One region of the Mesorhizobium sp. LNHC229A00 genome, then DNA from elsewhere that is predicted to be linked to it. Evidence: riboswitches for the same ligand, from Rfam matches in the RefSeq annotation. Region 1 holds a riboswitch; the other holds the start of a gene.

Evidence for each region. A riboswitch is a leader RNA that binds a small molecule or an ion and turns the genes downstream of it on or off. The one in region 1 is predicted to bind cobalamin.
Region 2: another riboswitch for cobalamin. It lies ahead of bluB (5,6-dimethylbenzimidazole synthase); the one in region 1 lies ahead of metE (5-methyltetrahydropteroyltriglutamate--homocysteine S-methyltransferase).

What each region holds. Positions count from the first base shown of each region.
Region 1 covers NZ_AYWQ01000023.1:61,262-67,170, forward strand. Annotated here, with positions in the region: gene metE (5-methyltetrahydropteroyltriglutamate--homocysteine S-methyltransferase) at 173-2,524, opposite strand; cobalamin riboswitch at 2,619-2,821, opposite strand; gene X742_RS143025 (adenosine kinase) at 3,423-4,442, opposite strand; gene metK (methionine adenosyltransferase) at 4,549-5,724, opposite strand; gene glyA (serine hydroxymethyltransferase) at 5,778-5,909, opposite strand, start outside.
Region 2 covers NZ_AYWQ01000008.1:69,018-74,926, reverse strand. Annotated here, with positions in the region: partial or broken gene X742_RS01000000170220 (MFS transporter) at 1-147, opposite strand, end outside; gene X742_RS152165 (TetR/AcrR family transcriptional regulator) at 268-876, shown strand; gene X742_RS152170 (hypothetical protein) at 966-1,949, shown strand; partial or broken gene bluB (5,6-dimethylbenzimidazole synthase) at 2,066-2,671, opposite strand; cobalamin riboswitch at 2,743-2,925, opposite strand; gene X742_RS152180 (histone deacetylase family protein) at 3,103-4,029, shown strand; gene X742_RS152185 (exodeoxyribonuclease VII small subunit) at 4,033-4,284, shown strand; gene X742_RS152190 (DUF2277 domain-containing protein) at 4,376-4,642, shown strand; gene X742_RS152195 (pirin family protein) at 4,682-5,602, shown strand; gene dxs (1-deoxy-D-xylulose-5-phosphate synthase) at 5,675-5,909, shown strand, end outside.

The DNA of each region.
Region 1 (5,909 bases):
CACCAATACTATAGCGTAGTGTCACATTTATATTTCTGCGGGATGAGGACACGTGCCGAAGGAAAATTGCACATTTTCGCCGTGTGGCATTTCCAAGAGTGTGATCGGTTTGGCATATTCCCGGCCGACATCCGCCAGCCGGCAACTCCCCACACGGTGAGGAAGAGAAGCCTCACGCCTGCACTTTCTGCCGGAGCGCGCGTGCTGCCGCGACCATGTTAATGAGGGCAGGGCGGACCTCCTCCCATTTGCGTGTTTTGAGGCCACAGTCCGGGTTTATCCACAGTTGGCCGTCGGACAGTCGCTCCCGGGCAAGCATGACTAAGTCCGAAATCTCGCCGACTTCCGGGACGCGTGGTGAGTGAATATCATAGACGCCGGGACCGATTTCGTTCGGATATTTGGAGCTCGTGAAGGCGTCCAACAGTTCCATCTTCGAGCGCGACGTCTCAATCGAAATGACATCCGCATCCATTCCAGCGATCGCGTGAATGATCTCGTTGAACTCCGAATAGCACATGTGGGTATGAATTTGAGTCGCGTCCTTTACACCCGTTGAAGCGATCCGGAAGCATTCGACAGCCCAGTCGAGATAGACTTTCCAGTCAGACTGGCGCAGTGGCAATCCTTCGCGAAACGCGGCCTCATCGATCTGCACCATCCTTGCGCCGGACCTTTCGAGATCCCTCACTTCGTCGCGGATGGCGAGCGCGATCTGGCGGCAGGCTTCGGAGCGGGGTACGTCGTCGCGAACAAAAGACCAGTTGAGAATGGTGACTGGGCCTGTGAGCATTCCCTTCACGGGCTTTTCCGTAAGCGACTGGGCGAATTGCCACCAGCGCACTGTCATCGGATTGCGCCTCGATACGTCGCCGAAAATGATGGGGGGACGCACGTAGCGCGACCCGTAGCTTTGTACCCAGGCATGCTGGGTGAAGGCGAAGCCAGACAGCTGCTCGCCGAAATGCTGTACCATGTCGTTTCGCTCGAACTCACCGTGCACCAGCACGTCCAGCCCGATCTCTTCCTGCCAGCGAATTGCAGCCTCGATCTCCTTCCTCAGGAACGTCTCGTAGTCGACATAGCTCAGCTGGCCCTTCGCATGAGCGGCCCGCGCCTTGCGTACCTGCGGCGTCTGCGGGAAGGACCCGATGGTCGTCGTCGGGAACGGCGGCAGCCCGAGTGAGCCGCCTTGGACTCTGGAGCGCTCGGCAAAAGCGCTCTCTCGTCGCTTCGCGCTGTCGTCAATGCTAGCGATCCGCCCCTGAACAAGCGGGTCATGGATCCTCGTGGATGTCACGCGCGTGGCGGCAGCCTCGGCAGACGCTTTCAACGAGCCAGCCACCGCATCTCTGCCTTGGGACAGGGCCCGGGCCAGCAACACCAATTCGTCGGTCTTCTGGGCCGCGAAGGCGAGCCACGAGCTGATGTCGGCGTCGAGTTCCGTCTCCATGCGCAGGTCGATCGGCACATGCAGCATCGAGCAAGAAGGCGCGATCTCGACGCGGTCCAAGGGCCAGCCGGCGACGATCGGTTTGATGCGGTCGAGAATGGCGGGCAGGTTCGCACGCCAGACGTTGCGGCCATCGATCAAGCCAAGCGAGAGCACCAGATCCTTCGGAGCGAGCCGACCCACCGTTTCCAGCTGCTCGGGAGCGCGCACGAGATCAATATGCAGCCCGGCCAGGGGCAGAGAAACCGCGGTTTCGAGATTGTCTCCCAGATGCCCGAAATATGTAGCCAGCATGATCTTCAGCTCGGGCGCGGCTTTCGACAGCTGGCCATAGGCGAACTCGAACGCAGCTCGTTCGTTGGAGTTCAGATCGAGGACAAGCGCTGGCTCATCGATCTGCACCCAGTCGGCTTCCGACAGCTTCAGCCTCTGCAGGAGTTGCTCGTAAACAGGCAGCAGCCGCGGTAGGAGCGCGATAGGATCGAACCCTTCGGCAGGCGATTTCGCCAGCTTGAGGAAGGTGATGGGTCCAAGGATGACTGGGCGTGTGTGAATGCCGAGAGCTTTGGCCTCGAGGAAGTAATCGACGGGTCTTGTCGACGAGAGGGCGAACGTCTGATCATCATCAAGTTCCGGCACAATGTAGTGGTAGTTTGTGTCAAACCACTTGGTCATTTCCATCGCGGTTACACCGGGCCCATGAGCCGCCTCCTGGTGACCAGCGTGTGCACAATCCTCCGTCTGACCCTGGTTGCCGCGCGCCATTGCGAAGTAGATGTCAAGTGGGACCTCGCCGCTATTCCAGCCGTAACGGGAGGGAATGGCGCCGACCATGGCTGCGGTGTCGAGCACATGGTCGTAAAGCGAGAAGTCGTTTGACGGGATTTTCGACACGCCGCGATTGCGCTGCTCTTCCCAGCTAGCGGCACGGAGCGCCTTCGACGTCGCAAGAAGGTCGCCAGCGGACGATGTTCCGGACCAGTAGCTTTCAAGCGCGAATTTCAGTTCTCGCCGACGACCGAAGCGCGGCACGCCGAGCGTTGCTACAGGAATTTGCTGAGAGTCAGTCATGTCATACCCCGATGGTTGGGGCGTCGATGACAAGGAAGGCGCTAGCAGGCCGGCACGAACGCCGGCTTGCAGCGGCCACCGAGACACCCCGCCCGTGGACGTAATTCGCCGTGGCAGGTCTCCTGGCTCGCGGGGTCATAGCCTCTACCGGTCTTCCCGAGGGTATTCGCCTCAGTGACATGAGTTGGTTTGGCTCGCCGCTAACAGTTGCGGGGGCAGCGCCGGCATCGCACCGGCTTCCCTCTTAGCTCCGTTGCGGCAGCGCCGCACGCGAGAACCACGACACGCAGACAATCACAGCAGTCCGCTCTTTTGTCAATGACGCATAACGAAATGTTTATGTCGTTATGTGATGCGCTTTTACGCTTGTCTAACATTGTGAAATATTCAGTCTGCCATTGGCGGCGCTGCTCCGCTGCCACCATTGTCCAACTGGCAGATTCCTGTCGGGCTGCGACGCAGCTTGGGTGAACGACCTGTTCTCATAGATTATTGGCATCCACTCGTCCGTGCCATGCTGGCAGAACAACAAGCCGAAGTTGGCCCGTCCCGTCCTGTAATGAGATTGACGAGGATGAAGCCCAGCTGCCAATTCCGCTGGTCCCAGACCAATGGTGAACCAGTCTGCCCGCATTCGGCATCGTGGACGTGATCGCAAGTCAAGTGCTCCGACGGATGCCGCGAGTTCTCCGTTACCTCAGGACCTTACTGGCCTTCCCCAAGCTGAGCTTCTGGAAAATGCCGGTGGCGATCTCGATGACGGTGAATGCCGTCAAGGCAAGCCCGCCTTGCACCGCCTTCCAGCGAGCTTCACGGCAGCAGCATCGTCAGTTCTCCGAAGCGAATGGCTGTCGCTATCAGCGAGCTTTGACACAGTTCCGCCACTGCGATGATCGCGTCAGTAGGGCGGCTGGTTAGTTGCCCGCGCATGCAATCCCGCCTGTTCGGCCTCGCGGCGCAAATTCTGCCGGGGCCTTGGTCCGATCTGCTGGATAACCAGTCCGGCCGCCAGTGAGCCAAGATCGCCGCAGGTCTGGAGGTCGCGGCCTTGCGTGTAGCCGTGCAGGAAGCCGGCGGCGTAGAGATCGCCGGCGCCGGTCGTGTCAACCAGTTCCTTGATCGCGGTCGCCTCGATGACCACGCTCTCGTCGCCGCGCACGATCACCGAGCCTTTTTCCGAGCGTGTGACGGCGGCGATCTTGCAGTCCTTGCGGATCTGCGCCAGCGCCTCGTCGAACGACGATGTCTGGTAGAGCGACTTGATCTCGTGGCTGTTGGCAAAGACGATGTCGACCGTGCCCGAACGCATCAGCTCAAGGAATTCGTCGCGGTAGCGGTCGACGCAAAACGAATCCGACAGTGTCATCGACACTTCGCGCCCGGCCTCGTGCGCGAGCTTCGCCGTCTGCCGGATCGCCTCCTTGGCGCGCGGCGGGTCCCACAGATAACCCTCGAAATAGGTGATCTTGGCGCCGGACGCCTTGTCGGCTTCGACATCTACCGGCCCGAGTTCGACGCAGGCGCCGAGATAGGTGTTCATCGAGCGCTCGCCATCGGGGGTGACGAAGATTATCGAGCGCGCCGTCGGCGGCTCGCCCTGGAGCGGCCTGGTGTCGAAGGCGACACCCTGCGCGTGGATGTCGTGCGCGTAGATTTCGCCGAGCGGGTCGTTCGAGACCTTGCCGAAGAAGGCGGCGCGTCCGCCGAAGGAGGCAATACCTGCCGCCGTGTTGCCGGCGCTGCCGCCGGAGGCCTCGATCGCCGGGCCCATGCGGCTGTAGAGCAATTCGGCGCGCTGTGTGTCGATGAGATTCATCGCACCCTTGATGATGCCGTTGGTCTCGAGGAATTCCTCCTCGCACTGGGCGATGATGTCGACAATCGCATTGCCGATGCAAAGCACGTCATAATCCGGCATCAATGTCTCCGCCAAAAACCCGGGCCGGCTTCTTGCCACGCCGGCCGGGCCGGGTCTGCCCGGTGGGAATGGGCTTTCCGCTTGCCAATCCGTTCGCCGGCGGCTCTCACGGGGCGGCGAGTCCTGCCTCGCGACGCAATTCGTCCGCCCTGTCTGTCTTCTCCCAGGTGAAATCAGGCTCTTCACGGCCAAAATGGCCATAGGTCGCTGTATTGCGGTATATAGGTCGTAAGAGATCAAGCATCTTGATAATGCCTTTCGGTCTGAGATCGAACAACTCAAGAATGAGGCGCTCGATCCTGCTTTCCTCAACCCTGGCTGTCCCGAACGTGTTGACCATGACGGAAACCGGACTGGCCACGCCGATTGCGTAAGCAAGCTGCACCTCGCACACGTCCGCAAGTCCGCTAGCGACGATGTTCTTTGCGACATAGCGGGCCGCATAGGCAGCTGAGCGGTCAACCTTGGACGGGTCCTTGCCCGAGAAGGCGCCGCCGCCATGACGACCCATCCCGCCATAGGAATCGACGATGATCTTGCGTCCAGTGAGACCGCAGTCGCCGCGCGGCCCGCCGACTACGAACCGCCCCGTCGGGTTAACCAGAATTCTGATGCCTTCCGTCTCCAGGTGGGTCGGCAGGACAGGCTTTATGATTTCCTCAATGACGCCCTCGCGGACAGTCTCTTGCGAGACCTGCTCGTCATGTTGCGTCGACACGACGATCGTATCCAGGGCGACCGGGCGCAACCCCTCATAGCGCACTGAGACCTGGGATTTCATGTCAGGACGCAACCAGCCAAGCTGTTGTGCCTTCCGGACATACGCCTGCCGTTTCGTCAAGCGATGAGCGAGCTGGATCGGCAAAGGCATCAGGGTATCGGTTTCGCGGCATGCGTAGCCGAACATGAGGCCCTGATCTCCCGCTCCCTGCTGGAGGTCTTGCCCTCTTCCCTCGTCAACGCCTTGGCTGATGTCGGGCGACTGCTCGGTGAGGGCATGAACGACGGCGCAACGCCGGCCGTCAAAGCCGACGGCCTCGTCGTCGTACCCAATGTCGAGAATCGTATCGCGCGCAACTTGGCTATAATCCACCTGCGCATCGCTGGTAATCTCGCCAGCCAGAACGACTATCCCTGATTTTACCAACGCTTCACAGGCGACGCGCGCCTTGGGATCTGTGCGGAGGATGGCATCGAGGATGGCATCCGAGATGTTGTCGGCCAACTTATCCGGGTGCCCCGCGCCAACCGATTCGGAAGAGAACACGAACTGCCTAGCCATGAATACCTCGCTTCGGGTGTTGGATGTGGTATGGGCATTTTGCTTGGCCGACCTTACTTGTCGCAGATGCCCGGGACCTCGAACGCAGCGCACAAGTCGGCAACGTCTCTTCGCACGCAGGCATGGAGATCTTCGTCGTCTGGCCGCTGGAGGACGGAGTCAATGAAGCCAGCAATTTGCACCAT
Region 2 (5,909 bases), on a different contig from region 1:
CGCCAGCCAGTATTCGCCACGCGTCTGCGACAGCATCGCCACGATGCCGATTGGCGCCATGGCGATCGGCAGGCGCGCCATGAAGCCGGCGGCGGCAAAGCCCCTGGCTCCGGGAGCGCGAAAGATTTCCGAATAGGGGTTTTGCATGGTTCTGTTCCTCGACAAGGGGCGATTCCAGAATTACATACGAGACGTATAAGTGTTAAATAAAGCATACGCCGCGTATGTCAATTGGCATACGACGCGTATGTAGATAAGGCCAGAAGCATGCATCGACCGCGCAAGGAGATGATCGCCGAGACACGCGCCAAGCTGATTGCCGCGGCGCGCCAGGCTTTCGGCACCATCGGCTATGCCGAAGCGTCGATGGATGATTTCACCGCGTCGGCCGGGCTGACGCGCGGCGCCCTTTATCATCACTTCGGCGACAAGAAGGGGCTGCTTGAGGCGGTTATCGCCGAAATCGACGCGGAAATGGCGGCCCGGGTGAATGAGGTCGCGTCGCGGGCGCCGACCCGCTGGCAGCATTTCGTCGACGAATGCACCACCTATATCGAAATGGCGCTGGAGCCGGAAATCCAGCGCATCATGTTCCGGGATGGTCCGGCTGTGCTGGGCGATCCGGCACAGTGGTCGAATGCCAACGCCTGCGTCGGTTCAATGACCGATCATCTGACCGCGCTGCAAGGGGAGGGGGTGGTCGTCCCCGGCGTCGATCCGGAGTCGGCAGCGCGGCTGATCAATGGGGCGAGCAGCCAGGCTGCGCAGCGGATCGCCAATTCGCCAGATCCCGAAGGGACCTCGAAAATGGTGGTGGCCGCGTTCAAGCAACTGCTCGAAGGCCTGCTGAAAAAGCCGGAAGCGCTTTCAAGATGAACCTCCATGGCAGTCCCGCCACCACCTGCAATTGACAATAGCCGGTTTGAGCGCATCCTCTGCAGCCATCTCTGAGGGGAGATTCGGGCATGTGGGATTTCGATATCGGCAGGTCGGTGTCCATCATGATGCGGACCTGGCCTTTCATTGTCTTTCGCATGATCGTCTATTTCGGCATCACGCTGGCCTACATCATGGCAACCGGCACCGGCGCATCCGTCGGCTATGGCGTCGGCCATATTTCCACCGATCCCGACGGACCATTGTCTTTTGCGATGTGGGGCGGCGTGGTCGGTTTCGGCATCGTCTCGATCGCCGTCTACTGGATCCGCGAATACATCCTCTACGTCGTCAAAGCGGGCCATATAGCCGTCATGGTGCATCTGATCGACGGCCATGATGTTCCCGACGGCCAGAACCAGATCGCCTACGCAAAAGAGATCGTGACCGAGCGTTTTGCCGAGGCCAACATCCTTTTTGTTGTCGACCAATTGGTCAAGGGCGCCATCCGCGGCATCACCGGCCTGCTCGGCGGCATCGCGGCCTTCCTGCCTATTCCTGGCCTGAGCGGACTGGTTTCGTTCCTCAACACTGTGATTCGCCTGTCGCTGACCTATGTCGACGAGATCATTCTTGGCTACAACATCCGCATCAATTCGTCCTCGCCGTTCGAAACCGCGCGCCAAGGCGTCGTGCTCTACGCCCAGAACGGTAAGACCATGGTCAAGAACGCCGTCTGGCTGGCGGTCATCATGTGGGCCGTGTCGTTCGTGATTTTCCTGCTGATGCTCGCTCCGGCAGCCGCTATTCTTTACATCATGCCCGGGCAGCTCGCCGGCTGGGCTTTCGTGCTGGCAATCGTCTTTGCCTGGGCTTTCAAGGCGGCCTTCATCGAGCCCTTCGCCATTGCCTGCCTGATGCAGGTCTATTTCAAGACCATCGAGGGTCAGGTCCCCGATGCCGCCTGGGACGCCAGGCTGGCCGAAGCTTCGTCGAAGTTCAGGGAACTCAAGGACAAGGCGCTCTCCACTTTCGGCGGTTCGCGCTGGGGCACGGCCGGCGCGACGAGCTGATCGGCCGGGCTCGCGGGCGCACCGGCGACGGTGCCGAGGCGCGCCACTGCTGATTTGAGCGGCGCTTCGCCTTGCCCGCGAAAAGTCTCGCTCATGATCAGCTCGGGCAGCGGCAGCCGCCGGCCCCAGCCATGCGTTTCGAGGTCCGGCTTCGGTGCGAACTCGGAAACGCGGCCGACGCAGAGATAGGCGATCGGCGTCACGTGATCGGGAATCGCCAGCAGGCTTTTCAGCGCTTGCGCCTCGATGATGCTGACCCAGCCGACCCCAACGCCCTCGGCACGCGCGGCCAGCCAGAAATTCTGCACCGCGCAGACCGTGCTGTAGAGATCCATCTCCGGATTGTGCCACCGCCCCAACGGCGAGCCTTTCGAGCGCTCGCGGTCGCAGGTGATGCAGATGTTTAGCGCGCTTTCGCAAATGCCTTCGAGCTTGAGCTTGCGGTAGAGCGCCTGCCGTTCTGCCTCTATTTCAGGCAGTTCCCGTTCTCGCGCGGCCAGGAACAGGTCGCGCACCTCCGCCCGCCGCGCGGCATCGCGGATGACGATGAAGTTCCAGGGTTGCATGAAGCCGACCGATGGCGCGTGGTGGGCGGCAAGCAGCAGCCGCGCCAGCACCTCGTCGTCGATCGCCTCCGATGTAAAATGGCTGCGGACGTCGCGCCGCGTAAACATGGCACGGTAAACCGCGTCGCGCGCACTCTGGTCAAATCCATCGCCCATTTGAGCGGTCATGGCTTCCCGCATCGCGTGTCCCCTTGCGATTGCAATCGATGCCATCCGCCTGACCATGCGGATGACGATGCCTGCCAGGCCGGTCTTCTGGCTCGGGATCAACCCGCGTCCGGTGCCTTCCCGTCATCGACAGTGGCATCTACCGGCGCGGTCCCCCTCACAGCGTTGGGCACGCCACGGAGTTCAACCGTGTTCCCGATTCTCCCGCCAGGGCATTTGTAGCCAAGTGCAAACACTTGGCGTCGCGGAATGCGGCTAAAACAAACAGACCGGCAGGCACCAGGCAGTAGCGGCAGTCTTACTCCGAAGGGCCGACGACGCCAATGCCCGCAGCGACATGAATGGACGCAGGTTCGATTTTCCCCAGCGATCAAGCCGCAACGCATGGCCATCACGGCGCCGGGGCACTAGATAGGGGCATGGCCACCCGTCTTTACACGCACCCGATCTTTCTCGAACACATCACCCCGCCCGGTCACCCCGAGCGGCCCGACCGCCTGCGCGCCATCGAGCGCGTGCTCGACGACGAAGCTTTTGCCGCGCTTGACCGCGTCGAGGCACCGCAAGGCGACGAAGCGACCATCCTCTACGCGCATCCCGCCGATTTCGTCGCGCGTGTCCGCGCCGCCATCCCCGACGAAGGCATTGCCCGCATCGACGCAGACACCACCGCCAGCCCGAAAAGCTGGCAGGCGGTGATTACGGCGATCGGTGCCGCCAATGCCGCCGTCGACGACGTCTTTGCGGGCCGCGCCGACAACGTCTTCGTCGCCGCCCGTCCGCCCGGCCACCATGCCGAAAAGACCACTGCCATGGGCTTCTGCTTCTTCAACACGGCGGCAATCGCGGCCCGCTACGCGCAGAAGAAGCACGGCGCCGAGCGCGTCGCCGTCGTCGACTGGGACGTGCATCACGGCAATGGCACGCAGGATATTTTTTGGGACGATCCCTCGGTGCTTTATTGCTCGACGCACCAGATGCCCCTTTATCCCGGCACGGGCGCGAAGAGTGAAACCGGCGCCGGCAACATCGTCAATGCGCCGCTGGCGCCTCGGACCGGCAGCGAGGTGTTTCGTGATGCGTTCCTGTCGCGCGTGCTGCCGGCACTCGACAATTTCGCGCCGGATCTGATTGTCATTTCGGCCGGCTTCGATGCGCACCATCGCGACCCGCTGGCGGAAATCAATCTGACCGAGGACGATTTCGACTGGGCGACCGGCCAGCTGATGCAGCGCGCCGCAATCCACGGCGGCAACCGGCTCGTCAGCCTGCTCGAGGGCGGCTACGATCTGCAGGGATTGGCATTTTCGGTCGCCGCCCATGTCGGGCGACTGATGAAAGGATGAATGATGACCGGTGAGATCAACGAAGACGTCAAGGCGATGAGCTTTGAACAGGCGCTCGACGCACTGGAGAAGATCGTCGATGATCTGGAGCGGGGCGACGTGCCGCTCGACCAGTCTATCCGGATTTACGAGCGGGGCGAGGCGCTGAAGGTCCATTGCGACCGGCTGCTGAAGGCCGCCGAGGACAAGGTCGAGAAGATCAGGCTGTCGCGCGACGGCAAGCCGGTTGGAACCGAGCCGCTCGACGCGGACTGAGTCCGGAGCAGCCTTACCGATTTTTGGACACGATCATCATTGAGGATACAGTTCGTCCCGATTGAAACGGACAAGAGGAGATACGGAAGCGATGTGCAGAAACATCAAGACCCTGTTCAATTTTGATCCGCCGGCAACTAACGACGAAGTCCGTGACGCGGCACTGCAGTTTGTCGGGAAGCTGAGCGGCACGACGCGGCCTTCTGCCAAGAACCAGCATGCGTTCGATCATGCGGTCGAAGCCATCGCCGCATCCGCACGCGAATTGCTCGATTCCCTCGAAACCCACCAGCATCCGCGCAATCGCGAAGAGGTGGCGGCCAAATTAAAAGCAAAAGCGGCGATCCGGTTCGCCTGATATGCCCACGCGCCCGCTGACCGCTGACGAGGAGAGTTCATGAGCTTCTTCCCCGGCAAAGACCCTGAGGCCGGCGATGCCTTCGCCAGCGACCAGATCGAGCTGATGGTCATCCCCAACGCCAAGGACATTGGCGCTTTCGAGGTGCGTCGCGCCTTGCCGACCGCCAAACGGCGCCTGGTCGGGCCGTTCATCTTCTTCGATCGAATGGGTCCCGCGATCATGCGCGCCGGCCAGGCGCTCGATGTCCGTCCGCACCCGCATATCGGCCTGTCGACCGTGACCTATCTGTTCGACGGCAAGATCAGGCATCGCGATTCGCTGGGCACCGAGATGGTCATCGAGCCCGGCGACGTGAACCTGATGACGGCTGGTCGCGGCATCGTCCACTCCGAGCGCACGCCGCAGGAATTGCGCGGCGCGCCGATGTCGATCTCCGGCCTGCAGACCTGGTTGGCTCTGCCGGACGGCAAGGAAGAGGTGGCACCGGTGTTCGAGAACACCGCGGCGCTGCGGCTTCCCGAAATCGACGCCGAAGGCGTCAGCGGCCGCGTCGTCATCGGTGAGTTCCAGGGCTTGCGGTCTCCGGTGCGGGCCGATACCGAAACACTCTATGCAGATTTGCTGGTGGCGCCCGGCGCCAGCGTCAAAATCTCGGCCGATGCCGAGGAGCGCGCCATCTACACGCTGGAGGGCGAGGTCTCGATTTCGGGTGATGTCTTTCCGGCGGAACGGCTGCTGGTGTTCCGGCCCGGCGACGAGATCGTCATATCGTCATCGACCGGGGCGCATTTCATGCTGTTCGGCGGCGCCTCGCTTGGCTCAAAGCGCTACATCTGGTGGAATTTCGTTTCCTCGTCCAAGGAGCGCATCGAGCAGGCCAAGCAGGAATGGAAGACCGGCCGCTTCGATATCGTTCCTGGTGATGAGAAAGAATTCATCCCGCTGCCGGAAGGTTGAGCGGATCGAAGGGTTGAGCGTCCGCGTCAGCGACACGCATTTACTTTCGCCTGCCGGCGGCCTATCCCGCAGATGAACAGAAAGTCTGGGCCCAACGTGAACGCAACGCCGCATACGCCGCTTCTCGATAGGGTTCGCGTCCCGGCCGATCTGCGCAGGCTGGCCGAGAGCGACTTGCCACAACTGGCATTTGAGCTTCGCGCCGAACTGGTCGATGCCGTTTCCCGCACCGGCGGCCATCTCGGTGCCGGCCTTGGCGTGGTCGAACTGACGGTGGCACTGCATTATGTCTTCAACACACCCGATG